Regions from separate parts of the Pseudoalteromonas nanhaiensis genome, predicted to be linked through region 3. Evidence: predicted binding sites of a transcription regulator. Region 3 holds the regulator's gene; each other region holds the start of a gene.
What was found. The regulator sigma-54, encoded in region 3, starts transcription at its own class of promoters, with help from an activator protein. The targets are predictions, from matches to a motif close to GTTGGCACGNNNNTNGNNT.
Positions count from the first base shown of each region.

Region 1: ACSFVZ_RS06185 (formate/nitrite transporter family protein) is a predicted target of sigma-54. The motif match lies at 2,245-2,263, and genes of this name have one in related genera.
Region 2: ACSFVZ_RS02535 (LruC domain-containing protein) is a predicted target of sigma-54. The motif match lies at 2,054-2,072, and genes of this name have one in related genera.
Region 4: ACSFVZ_RS01995 (EF-hand domain-containing protein) is a predicted target of sigma-54. The motif match lies at 1,730-1,748, and genes of this name have one in related genera.

Region 1 covers NZ_JBPNYQ010000004.1:201,499-204,966, reverse strand. Annotated here, with positions in the region: gene ACSFVZ_RS06190 (bifunctional protein-serine/threonine kinase/phosphatase) at 1-1,220, opposite strand, end outside; gene ACSFVZ_RS06185 (formate/nitrite transporter family protein) at 1,224-2,075, opposite strand; gene ACSFVZ_RS06180 (nitrate- and nitrite sensing domain-containing protein) at 2,594-3,468, shown strand, end outside.
Region 2 covers NZ_JBPNYQ010000002.1:51,430-54,897, reverse strand. Annotated here, with positions in the region: gene ACSFVZ_RS02540 (ATP-binding protein) at 1-1,881, opposite strand, end outside; gene ACSFVZ_RS02535 (LruC domain-containing protein) at 2,106-3,468, shown strand, end outside.
Region 3 covers NZ_JBPNYQ010000033.1:16,052-19,519, reverse strand. Annotated here, with positions in the region: gene lptB (LPS export ABC transporter ATP-binding protein) at 1-388, shown strand, start outside; gene ACSFVZ_RS19130 (RNA polymerase factor sigma-54) at 506-2,002, shown strand; gene hpf (ribosome hibernation promoting factor) at 2,029-2,316, shown strand; gene ptsN (PTS IIA-like nitrogen regulatory protein PtsN) at 2,320-2,772, shown strand; gene rapZ (RNase adapter RapZ) at 2,773-3,468, shown strand, end outside.
Region 4 covers NZ_JBPNYQ010000001.1:445,071-448,538, forward strand. Annotated here, with positions in the region: gene ACSFVZ_RS01985 (amidohydrolase) at 1-1,073, opposite strand, end outside; gene ACSFVZ_RS01990 (EF-hand domain-containing protein) at 1,166-1,399, opposite strand; gene ACSFVZ_RS01995 (EF-hand domain-containing protein) at 1,404-1,637, opposite strand; gene ACSFVZ_RS02000 (PLC family EF-hand domain-containing protein) at 1,889-2,116, opposite strand; gene ACSFVZ_RS02005 (EF-hand domain-containing protein) at 2,126-2,353, opposite strand; gene ACSFVZ_RS02010 (HAMP domain-containing sensor histidine kinase) at 2,665-3,468, shown strand, end outside.

The DNA.
Region 1 (3,468 bases), on a different contig from region 3:
TCTTGATGCAAAATACCTTTGCTATGCAATGCGCCTAACGCTGAGACAAGTTGCGTTAGCCATGCTCTTACTTGCTGTAAATTTGCATTACCATTATCGTTTAACCATTGCCTTAACGTTATTCCTTGCACTCGCTCTGTCAGTGTGTAAAAGACATGCCGTGTAGTCTCAGAGTGCCCTCTTTTAACAATGCGTGGGTGGTCAACTTTGGCAATTAACCACTCTTCTTTTGCTAGCTCATCTAAGTAATACAACTCAGTTTGCAAGGATAAAGAGGGAACTTTCATCACCGCAGTGGCACCAGTGATCGTGTTGTGAACTTCAAATAAAGAACTTCTGTCGCTTTTGTGAAGCTGATTAATAAGTTTAAAATTATCAACGACATCACCGACACTCAAGGCATCAGGCAAAGGTAAAAAACCATCAGAAGTGTATTCAACCGTTTCTCTGGGATCGGCGGCACGTTTTTTAATCGCGACAATACTCAGGTTGTCATCGCTTGCGTTAGCCAAAGCAAGTTCAGCAGCCTTTTGACATGCATGTTGCAATTGCTGTTCACTCTCACAATTGGCAAATAAGCCCAATAATTGCTCAGTTGATACAAACTCAGTAATACCATCCGTAGCCAAAATAAAGCAATCACCTATGACTAGGTCGATTTGCTGAACATCTAACTGTAAGTTTGAACGTATACCCAATGCATTACTTAAATATTGCTGCCCATATTCATCAGCTGCGCGATGCTGTTGGCTAAAATGGCAAATCTTACTGTTTCTAATTCTGAAAATACTTGAATCGCCACAATTAAATAAATTGGCTTTCTTATTGGCTAAAATTACCCCTGCGAAAGTGCAGACAAACCCTTGATCAAAGTTATCTTGATATTGGCTATGTTGGGTTTTTGCCAGTAATTGAAGGTTAATCACTTCAAGTACTTTTGTGCCAGCTCTGGCTGCAGACCATACATCACTGGTACGTAAATATTCATCACAGAAAAGCATCACAGCCAAGTCACTTGCATGCTGACTGACTTGGCTGCTACTTATGCCGTCTGCAACAGCAGCTACAGCCCCTTTTGAGCGAGACTCTGTTAATGCGGGGATAGTGCATTTAACACTATCCTGATTAACCGCTTTGTTCCCGCGAGATGTATAAAACCCTGCTATTACATCGGCTGTCATAGTTAATGCGTCTTTGTTGTTTTTGTACATTGATTGCATTAATTACTTAGCAATTACATTGTCACCAATAGGTGCTGCAGTTGTCGCTAACTTGCGCTTTGGTTTTGTACGATAGTGCGTTGTGTACAAAGTAAGCCCAGTAAATGCTAGACCACCTACCAAGTTTCCAAGCGCAGTTGGAATTTCATTCCAAATTAAATAATCAACAACAGAGAAATCACCACCCATGATCAAGCTAAATGGGAACAAAAACATGTTTACAACCGAATGTTCAAACGCCATAAAAAAGAACAGCATAATAGGCATCCACATAGCAATCACTTTACCGCTAACATGTGTTGACACCATAGCACCCACAACACCCATAGATACCATCCAGTTACATAGCATGCCACGGATGAAAATGGTCATCCATCCTTCAAAACCGTATTTAGCATAACCTAATGTACGCGCTTCACCGATACTAGCAACCTTAGCTGCAATAGCCCCACCATCGGTATTAAAGCCCATGGTAAATACAAACGCCATCATGACAGCAACAGTCAGAGCGCCAGCAAAGTTGCCAACAAAAACTAATCCCCAGTTTCGCAAAATTTGTGGCCAAGTAACGCCTGGCCGACGAGCAAGCCAAGCTAATGGTGTTAACATGAACACACCGGTTAATAGATCAAACCCCATTAAATAAAGCATACAAAAGCCTACAGGGAACAGTACCGCGCCGAGCAGAAATACACCGGTTTGCACTGCAACTGTGATCGCAAATACAGCAGCTAAGGCTAAAATAGCTCCAGCCATATAAGCACGAATTAGCGTATCTCGCGTGGACATATATATTTTTGATTCGCCCGCATCCACCATTTTTGTAACGAAGTCACTTGGTAATAAATAAGCCATGTTATTCACCTTTCATTGTTAATCTTTAATCTGTTTCACAGTTAAAATGACCATCTTTCAGGCAAAAAAAAACGCCCGCACCGACTCTTACTTTTAAGAGCAGGTTGCGGACGCCATTGTCCTTTGCATTTCCAATTGTCACAGCCTATTCAACTGTTCATAATTTATTAAACAAGTTATATGCCAAAAATAACCAAAAAATAAAACTAAATCCTTTCAATAGTTTAACTTTTTCACTTTTGCTTTCACCAAATCAAAAGTTAACATTTGCTTTACTTTGGAGCGTGGCACGCATCACTTTGGGGCGAATCAGTAAACGAAATAAAGAAGGGGCTTGCGAAATTGAACCATAAAACTTGTGATCTGATTTTTAAATCTCTCTGTAAACCCCATTTACAGTGGCACAACGCAGATAATATTCGAGCAAAACTGATTTTACCTTGCTTAAAAATGACTATTAATTTTTAGGGAATAATAATTGCTTGATGGTATCTATTCAATATTAGTAATAAGAACCTATGCCGACATCTTCAACCTGTACCAAACGCTTTTTACTCGCAGCAAAATATGCCGAGCTGAATAGCCTAAAGGCGTTAGCTTCAAACTGTAAAATAGTTATAGCTGCGACACAGATGATCCATCAGCTGCAAAGAGAGCGCGGAACAACGAATGTTTATCTAGGGTCAAAAGGTGTCGCCTATAAAACAAATTTACCTGTGCAATTTAAGAATAGCTCAGAGGCAGAGGAGCAACTACTCGATTTACTTATTTCAAAGTTCTTAAATAGTGATTCAATTCACACCCAAACAAGACTATTAACGTCAATTACTTTAGCTTCTCAAGGTCTTGAACAGCTACCAAAGTTAAGAAAGCAAATTCAAAAACTACAGATTACACCTTTAAAATCTACCGATGCGTATTGCCGATTAATTAGTAAAATCATAAACCTAATATTTGAAGCAGCAGATGTATCAAGTGATGCGTCAATAACCAAACTTTTAGTTGCACTGTTTAACTTCATTCAAGGTAAAGAGCTTGCAGGGCAAGAGCGTGCTTTAGGAGCCATTGGGTTTTCGCAACAAAAACATGAGCCAAAAATATTATCGAAAATGCATGAACTTGAAAGCGCACAACACGACGTATTTGAGCGGTTTTTAGAGTTTTCGGTTAGCCAAGAACAAGCAGCCTGGCAAGCGATACAACTCTCTGAACTAACTAATGACATTAATAAACTCAGAGCAATGTTCAAAGCGGTGTCCGCATCAAATAGCTACACACCCGAGCTTGGTGAAGTCTGGTATGAAGTTGCAACTAAACGAATAGATGCCCTTCAAAATATCGAAACTATGCTGACTACTAGGCTAATGGAGCAAGTTCAAGTAAGGATTAAAGA
Region 2 (3,468 bases), on a different contig from region 3:
GTACTTAAGCGAATTACTGATTAAGTTTGCAAATAACTGTGAAAGCCTTGTTGCATCACACTCTAATGTTAATTCATCGGCCATGTTTTGTGTGAATCCCACTTCAAATTGATCCAGCTGGATCACCATATCTGCGTGTAAACTTTGGAAATATGCAGCAGCATTAATTGCTGTTAGCTTGAGCTGAAAACTACTTTGCTCTAAAAGAGAGATTTTATTTAAATCAGCAACTAAGGTCGCCATGTCGGTGATTTTTTGGTTGAGCTTTTCGTAGGTAAGCTCATTAAATTGAGTAAGACCAGCTTGCAGAGTTTCAAGGTGTAAGCGCAACCCTGTTAATGGACCACTTAGTTCGTGGGCAACTTGTGATAATAACTTACTACGTTGGCTGATTTGTTTATCTAGATAATTCCGGCGTTGTTCAATCAGTTGTTTTCTTTGTTTTACTCTTAATAATGCAATGCCCATTACAGCTAAAAGCAAGCTAAATAATAAAATGCTGTATAAGATTGTTTGACGCTGTGAGGCTATGGCTTGGCTTTTTTCATGGTCTTGCAGTTTTAAATTTTGAATGGCCAAATCTCGGTCGCGAATAGCAATTGAGTTTTGTAACTCTGCTAAACGTTGATTGTAGTTGTTATGGGCAAAGTTTTTTTCAAGCTCCGTGATAGTGCGTTGATACGACAATGCTTGTTGATAATCAGCTTGCTGTTGTGCAACTGTAATTAGATGTTCAAGGGCAAGGATCTGCTTTTGCAGCCTATTTTTTTGATTACTTATTTGAAAGGCCTGCTGTGCATAATGTTTAGCTTGTTTAAGCTCAGTCGAGCCAATGTATAGTTTTGCTAATGTCAGTAACACATCAGTATATAAGTGATCGTCTTCTTTCAGTTCAGTGATTACTTGCTTTTCAATTGCTAATGCTTGATCAGCTTTATCAATTTCAAGCAAATTTATTGCAATATTATGCTTAGCCCAAGCGGTATTTCTTGTGCTGTTATAACTAGCAAATACTTGCTGAGCCTCTTGTGCGTATTCAAGTGCTTTAGTGTAATTGTGTAGCCCATATTCGCATTGTGATAACTTAACTAAGCTATGTCCGATATCTGAAAGTGACCCCGTTTGTCTATCAAAACTAAGCGCTGTAATAAACTCGCTCTTTGCTTTTTCGTATTGGTCTAAATCTAAATAACTTTGCGCAATCGAATAGGGTATGCCTGCTTGTAATGAAATAGACGGTGACATCTGCTGAACTAGCTCGCGGCGTTTTAGTTTATATTCCAGAGCAAGCGTTAACCGGTCTAACTGCTCAAGATTACGTGAGTAACCATGGTAGAGCATTTCTTTTTGCTTTAAGGTTAATTCGCGATTGTTGTCGTGAATATAAACCTCAAGCAAGTTCAAGGCGGCTTGATACTCACCAGCATTATGATAGGCACTGACAAGGCTCGCCACGGCGTCAATTTCATAATCGCTAAGTTGCAAACGCTGAAATAGCGCGACATTTTGTTGAGATAACGAAATTGCGGTTTCTAAGTCACTTTTTCTGTAGGCCAGTCGTGCTTTAGCAAGATACAACTCGCTGTATATAGGGGAGTCGTTTTTGTATTTTGGGCCTGCTTCAAGCTCATCTATGATAGTTTGCGCCTGCTGAAACTGCCCTAGCTGTATATGGACGTGAATTAATCTAACGTTAAAACTGATTCTTTCTGCAAGGCTTGCAGATTCTAAAAGTTGTTTATCGATACTTAATAAATACTCATATCGTTTTTGGTAATCACTGATTGCTCTGGCTTCGTCAATATGGTTTTGCAATGATGATGCAAAAGCACAGTTCATTGATAAGGCAAAATACAGAAAAACAGCGGCTTTAAGTTTCATAGTAGGGTTTATTATTTTTTTAAATCCCAACTAGTCTAGCATGTCATACTTTTAAATGGGAATGATTTGCTTTTATAGCTAAAAGGAATTGCATTATGCAATTATTCTTCTCGCAACTTGCGAATAATATTGGCTAGATTTTTATAACGCATTGTTAAAAGGCAATTTATTTTTTGGAATGGTTGCTGCTTTAAGTAATTACACACCCAAAGGAGAGTGTAATTATGAAAATTAACATACTCATTTACTTAACAGCGGCACTTGCTAACGGCTTGGTAAGTGCAGCACCATTTGAGCAGTGTCCAAGTAAAGCATTTTTAATTCAGGGTTCGCCCGCACAGATGTATGGTGTTGATTTAGTATCTGCGAAAACGACAGTGCTTGCAGCAGCAATGGATTTTGCAAGCGAAGCTAATAACGACAGTGTTAATGCGGTGGGTTTTAATTACCAAGACCAATACATGTATGGTTTTAGTAAGCAAGCCCCTAAAAGTGTGGTACGCATAAATAACCAATACAAGCTAGAGCGTTTAAATGTAAGCGGCTTACCAGATACGAACTTTTATGTGGGTGATATTTTAGTTGATGAGCAGCAAAAGAAGGCTGTGTATTACTTATATCATCCACGCTTTGGCCTTTACGCCATTAATTTAACAGCACAAAATGAACAATACCAAGCTGAATTAATTCCAGGCTCTGCTAACTGGAATCTCTCTATTTATGACTTTGCATTTCATCCGCACAGTACTCTTCTTTACGCTGTTGAATCAAACGGCGACTTATATGAGATCAACGTTGAAAATGGTGGCCCTGTTTTTATTACAAATCTCGACATTGCAGGTGATACAGGCGCCAATGGTGCAGCTTACTTTGATTTGCAAGGACAGTTTTATTTTAGTAACAATCGAAGCGGTAAAGTCCATAGGGTTAATTTAAACATCAGCCCTGTGTCGGGTTATACACCAACTGCGTCTGTGTTTACGTTGGGCCCTACATCTAACCAAAATGATGGGGCACGTTGTGCTATAGCAGAGGTAAAAGTTACAGATAACTCGATTGATTTTGGTGATGCGCCTAGACCTTATCAAACAACGTTAGAAGATAGCGGTGCAAGACACTTGTTCGATCCTAATGAAGACCAATCTAACCTTGTTTATCTCGGTGCAAGTGTTGATGGAGAAAACCTAAACACTGCCAGTGATCTTCTCCAGTCATCAGTAGATAGCTCTGACGATGGGGTCAAGTTTGTAACTGATTTTGTTGCCGGCTCAACAAGCCAAATTATTGTCACATCACCAAATGATAATGGCTATTTATATGCTTGGTTTGATTGGGACCAAAATTACCAGTTTGATGCAGACGAAATCACAGTGAGTAAATATCGCCTTAATCAAGGGGATAACAGTGTTCTTGTTGATGTACCAAGTAATGCTGTTATGGGGGCAACATGGGCACGTTTTCGGGTTACAGACGGTAGCGAAGCAAATCCAATAACTGCAACAGGCGGGGTTACAGGCGGAGAAGTTGAAGACTATCCTATTAATACCTACGGTAGTCTTGCTTACCCAAGTGAGAATGGCTGGGTAA
Region 3 (3,468 bases):
CCGAGAAGAAACACTCAACAACTTACTTGATGAATTTAGTATTCAGCATATTCGTGATAGTCAAGGCATGGCCTTATCTGGGGGCGAGCGTCGTCGCGTAGAAATTGCTCGGGCATTAGCAGCAAACCCTAAATTTATCTTGTTAGATGAGCCTTTTGCTGGTGTTGATCCTATTTCAGTGTTAGATATAAAGAAAATTATTGAACACTTAAAAAATCGTGGTATTGGTGTATTAATCACTGACCATAATGTTAGAGAAACCCTTGATGTTTGTGAAAAAGCCTACATTGTTTCTCATGGGGAGCTAATTGCATCAGGAACACCTGAGCATGTTTTAGCTGACCAAACCGTACGCGATGTGTATCTAGGTGAGCAATTCAGGCTATAACCAATAAGCCACCATCTAGCGCATCTGCTAAACTAAATAACAATGACAATAAATCGATATAAATTTACCTGTGACTGCACAGGTGTCGATAACACATAAAAGGATTGTTAGGGATACATGAGGCAATCATTACAGCTGCGCATGGGCCAGCAACTTACAATGACTCCACAACTGCAACAAGCAATTCGCTTGCTGCAGCTTAGTACATTGGATCTCCAGCAAGAAATTCAAGAAGCACTTGATAGTAACCCTCTGCTTGAAGTGGAAGAAGCAGATTACAACGATGAAAACATTGGTAAGAACGAGCAAAAAGCTGAATCTGATGATACTCAGCTAAGTGCATCGGCCGAAGAAGCGCCGAGTGAGTACGAACAAGAAAGCAGCGATGCCCTTAACAAAGACACCGTAAGTGACGATTTAGCCATGGATGTGACATGGGATGAGTACATGAGTGCTGCCCCATCAACATCATCAGGTCCAATGCCAGAAGATGAGTCAATTTATCAAGGTGCATCGACTGAAACCCTCCATGAATACCTTATGTGGCAATTACAACTCACACCATTTAGCCCAACTGACGAAGCGATCGCTGTCGCCATCGTAGAGGCAATTGATGACTCAGGTATTTTAACTGTTAGCTGCGAAGACATAGTCGAAAGTTTTAATCAAAATAATGATGAAGAAGAAATCGAACTAGATGAAGTCGAAGCGGTCTTAAAGAGAATACAGTTGTTTGATCCAGTAGGGATTGGTGCCCGTAGCTTACAAGAGTGCTTATGTATCCAGCTTCGCCAATTCGATGCGAGTACGCCGTATTTAGCTGAAACTAAAATGGTTTTATCTGAGCACATTGAATTATTAGCAAGTCGCGACTATCGCACTTTGATGAAAAAGACTAAGCTTAAAGAAAGCGAACTAAAAGAAGTAATGACGCTGATCCACAGCTTAAACCCTAAGCCAGCAGACAGCATAGTTCGCGAAGAGTCTGAGTACGTTATACCCGATGTATCGGTTAAAAAAGTTAAAGGTCGTTGGGTCGTTGAACTAAACCCAGATTGTATGCCAAAAATTAGAGTGAATAGCCAATATGCAGCTATGTCACGCTCAGTAAAATCGAGCAGCGATAGCCAGTTTATTCGCTCTCATTTACAAGAAGCTAAATGGTTTATTAAAAGCTTAGAGAGCCGTAACGATACACTTTTAAAAGTGACCAATTGTATCGTACAGCAACAACAAGCATTTTTTGAACATGGCCCAGAAGCCATGAAACCAATGGTGCTGAACGATGTCGCAGAAATGGTCGAAATGCATGAATCGACAATTTCACGTGTTACAACACAAAAATACATGCACACCCCTCGCGGGATTTTTGAGTTGAAATATTTCTTCTCAAGCCATGTCAGCACAGAAAACGGTGGTGAGTGTTCATCAACAGCAATTCGCGCTTTGATCAAAAAGCTTATCGCTGCAGAAAACTCAGCTAAACCATTGAGTGATAGTAAAATTGCAGATATATTGGCTGAGCAAGGAATTAAAGTAGCTAGACGCACAATTGCAAAATATCGAGAGTCTCTAGCGATACCTCCGTCTAATCAGCGTAAGAGTTTGATTTAGACGTTTTACATAGAAGGAAAATGCTTATGCAACTAAATTTAACTGGTCGTCATGTAGAAATCACTGATTCATTAAGAGACTATGTAAACAGCAAGTTTGCAAAACTAGAAAGGCATTTTGACCACATTAATAATGTACATGTCATTCTAGATGTAGAAAAATTAAGCCAAAAAGCAGAAGCAACTTTACATGTAAATGGAGGCGAGCTCTTTGCCTCAACTGCACACCAAGATATGTATGCAGCCATTGACTCGCTAATCGACAAACTAGATCGTCAAGTCATTAAACACAAAGAGAAATTAGCTCGACACTAAATTATGAAACTTAGTTCACTTACTAACCAGGACTGCAGCAAAGCTGCGGTCCTTTTTAATAGCAAAAAAAGAATCCTTGAATATATCAGCGAGCTGGCTCACCAGCAGCTTCCTCATTTATCTCAACAAGACGTCCTTGATGCCTTACTCAATAGAGAAAAATTAGGCAGTACAGGTATTGGTCGTGGCATTGCTATTCCACATGGCCGCATGAGTGGTGCAGAGCAACCACAGGCATTTGTCATAGTGAGTGAATCCCCAATCAATTTTGACGCAATTGATAACCGACCTGTGGATATTTTCGTTGCACTCATCGTACCAGATGGAGACAGCCAACTTCACCTAAAGACCTTATCGACAATTGCTGATAGACTAAAAGATAAAGAGTTTTGTAAACAGTTACGTAGCGCTAAAACAGACCACGAACTGTTTCAGGTCATATCAGCAGAGGCATAAATGGAATTAATTATCATCAGCGGTCGCTCAGGCTCAGGTAAATCGGTCGCTTTACGTGTACTTGAAGACTTGGGTTACTACTGTGTTGATAATATCCCAGTCAACTTATTACCTTCGCTTGTTCGTAGCGTTTCTGACAACTATGACAAAATAGCAGTCAGCATAGATGTGCGTAACTTACCGAAAGAGCAGCAAGAGTTTAATGATATTCTTGAATACCTGCCAGGTTTCGCAAACCCAACACTGTTCTATTTAGACAGTGATGACCAAACTCTGATCAAACGCTTTTCTGAAACGCGACGCTTACATCCTCTATCGATTGACTCGCTGCCACTCGATTTAGCAATTAAGCAAGAAAGAGTATTACTGGATGTACTGATCACGCGCGCTGATTTTATGATTGATACCACCGACCTGAGTGTTCATCAGTTAGCTGAATCAATTCGTGAAAAGATCTTAGGTAAAAAAGATAAAAAGCTGATTATCACCTTTATGTCGTTTGGCTTTAAACATGGTATTCCAAAAGAAGCCGATTACGTATTTGATGCACGTTTTTTACCAAATCCACACTGGGAGCCAGACCTAAAGCCACTCACAGGCTTAGATCAACCAGTAAAAGATTACCTTGCAAGTCATAGCATAGTGCAAAAATTTACATGGCAAATTCAAACATTTGTGCAAACATGGTTGCCTCAC
Region 4 (3,468 bases), on a different contig from region 3:
AACACTACATGGTTGGCTTTATCACCAATGGCGTGGGTGTTCGCACTAAAGCCATGAGCAAAACTCAGGTTAAATAATTGTTCAAGTTTCTCTTGGGTTTCAAGCATTAAGCCATGATGATTTTTACGATCTGCATACTCTTCGATTAGAGCGGCACCCCGACTACCCAAGGCACCGTCAGCGTATACTTTGACACTGCGAATAGACAGCATGTCGTTCATATCTTTATAACGACCAGCTTTAAGCATGGCTTCTAGCTTAGGATCGGCGGCACTAAGCATGGCGACGATTCTAACTGGCAGGGTATTTTGCTCAGAACGCTGCTTATATACTTGCCATGTATCATAATCGATACCAGCATCATGGGTTGAGGTGATCCCCAAACTTAGTAAATGCTCACCAGCATTGTCTAATGCTGTATTAATGCTGGCATGGCTTACTTTTGGTACATGCTTTGTAATAAGCGTTTCGGCTTTATCAATAAATACGCCTGATGGCTCACCTGAAGTCAGTTTGATGATTTCTCCCCCAGCAGGTGAATCGGTGGCTGCAGATATCCCAGCTAATTCTATTGCTTTTGAGTTAACCCAGACCGCATGGCCGTCAACCCGAGAAAGTACCACGGGTTTATCTTTTACATATTTGTCTAAATCAGCAGCGGTTGGAAACTGTCCGCCGGGCCATTGTTCTTGGTTCCAGCCGCGGCCAATGATCCAGCCTTGTTTATCTTTAGCAAATTCAGCCAGCATTTTGCCAACCTCATCTGCTGAACGGGTATTTCTGACATCAAGTTGAGACAGATTATTACCTAAACCAATCACATGACCATGAGCATCGACTAAACCAGGTAAAAGAGTGGCTTGTTTGCCATCAATAGTGGTAGCGTCAGGGAAGCTTTTTTTAATTGAGTCATCGCCAGTTTTTACGACTTTACCGTCTTTAAAAACCAGTGCTGAAAAGTGTTGGGTTTCACCTTGGTAGGTTGGTGTATAACCATTTACATTGTAGATAACTGTGGTGTTGGCAAAACAACTCAGTGAAGCTGTTGCCAGTAGGCTGATGATAAGTTTCATAATCTTTTAATTATTTTTTTAATGTATGAAAACAGTATCAGAGTTGCAGTAAACTGCAACTCACAGAAGAAAATTTCGACTAAAAATAACGGCTATTTACTGGCATAAGCCTTGTATTCTGAGAGAGATAGCTTGTTATCTTTATTATTATCGTAATTACTAAACCGAGACCATAAAGCTGGATCTCGAGCAGATTCTGAGCGGCTCAAGAAGCCATCTTCATTACGGTCTAGTTGTTTAAATTTTTCACCAATACTATCTGCAGCGACACTGATTGTACTAAATACGCAACACATTGCGAGGCTGGCAAAGGTTAATTTTGACATTGCTTTAACTCTTATTTGTTAAGTAGTGTTTAAATTCAAGAAGCGATATTTGTTGATCTTTATTTTCATCCCACTGCGCCATATGCTTTTTTAAATGCGGTTGAGATGAAAGTTCTTCCAAAGATAAAAAGCCGTTTTTATCTTTATCTAGGTGATCAAAGCGCTGTTTTACATCCAATGCTAAGCTGTTGAAGCTTATAGTAATTAAGGTACATGAAGCAAGCCAGAAAATTCTCATAATTACTCTCCTTTATTAGGGCGCGCTGCCCTTCGGGTTCTTCCTAGGGGCGATTAACTCTTTGTTGCTCGATTTTTACTTAGCCCACTAGGTTACAAATCTCGCGCCACGATTGAATCGTCCCCAGAGTGAACAAATTTTAATCCACAAAGGTCAACACGCTTTGGTAAAAGTGCTTGCCATAATTTAAGTCCCAAAATTTAAATCCGTTTACACATTCCCTCTGGGATTATGGCAAGCACTTTAAGCCGTTAAGGTTTGAATTTCTCAAACTCTTGTTCAGACAGAACTTGATCGCCGTTTTCATCCAGATCGGCAAATTGCTTAAGTAAGTTATCGTGTTTGGTTGCTTCTGTTAATGAAATTTCGCCATCGGCATTGGTATCAAATTTCGCAAAACGCACATCCATTTGCGATGCTAAAACGGTGGCACTGATAACTAAAAACATCAACGAGAATGCTGCAAAAAGTTGTTTCATCACACACTCCTAATTAATAAATGATTTAAACTCTGCAAATGAAATTTGACCATCTTGATTGCTATCAATTTGAGTGAAGTTTCCATGTAATAAAGCGTCTTCAGATGCTTCAGCATCACTCAAAAAACCATTGCTATCTTTATCTAATTCATTGAATGTATCTTTTAAATCAAATGCATTACTGCTCATTGAAATTACACTCAACAGCACGGCTAGTGTGTAGGTCCTCGTTTTCATTTGCTGTCCTAATAAACTTATTTGTAAGTGCTAATACAATAACAGTGCCAACTTTTATTCTTCTTTTTTATCAATGATTTATGTTATTTTGCTGTTATTGGGTACGAAATAGTTACAGAGTAATGTGTCTTTTTTGCAACGTAATTATTGGTTTTTATTTTTTTATCTTAATTTTCAATTGGTTGTGTTGTTGCAAAATAGCAACGTTGCGCCTGATTTAGGCAGTAAGTTGTCTTTTTTCAGTTCGGATTCAGCGAGTGTCTAAGTTCATTCACGAATAATGAATGCCAGCGTTTCTTATGAGGGTAAGTATGCAAAGTAGCATAGTAATTAAGTGCAAACAGTGTTTAAGCTGGCGACCAAGCCTAATTGGTCAGTTTGTATGTAGTATTTTACTTTCCTTATTACCATTGTGTTTAGTGGTGATTTTGTTTTTAAACGCACTGAATAAACAGCTGGCTGTTACGCAAGAAATTGTGGGTGATAATGATGAAATCACTAAGGTATTTAACAATTTAAAGCAAGACTTAAATAGCCTTGAAAGAGCAACGCGGCAAAATTGGGTACTCAAGAGTGAATCTTTAGATACATTAATTGAAAATAAGTGGAGTTCATCAATTCAGCGTATTGATGAACTGATCTTTTTAAGTCCTACGGCTGATTATATTTTGCAGTGGCGTCAATTAGCTGAGGTACTGCAATTTGCACAGCAGCATCTTTTATTTGAACAAAAGCAAGATGGTGAGTTATTTGCCCCCGCAAGTAAGTTAATTAGTGAGCAAACCAATTGGCTTAGAGAGCAAAACGAATTACGTATAACTAAAAACCAGCAGCAATTAAAAGCATTGCAAACATCTTTTATTAACTGGTTAGTAGCACTTATTCCTTTGACTCTACTCGTAGGCGGAGGGTTTTTATGGCGGATCAGTGGTCGTCTACGAGAGCTAACGAGCGTGATTGATAAGCTAGGTCAAGGCCATTGGCAGCAAAAAATAAATGTCCGAGGCTCGTCTGAGTTAGTTGAACTTGGCAACAAACTTGAATGGGTTCAAGCGCAGCTACATATGCTTGAGCAGCAAAAAGATACATTTTTACGTCATGTAACTCATGAGTTA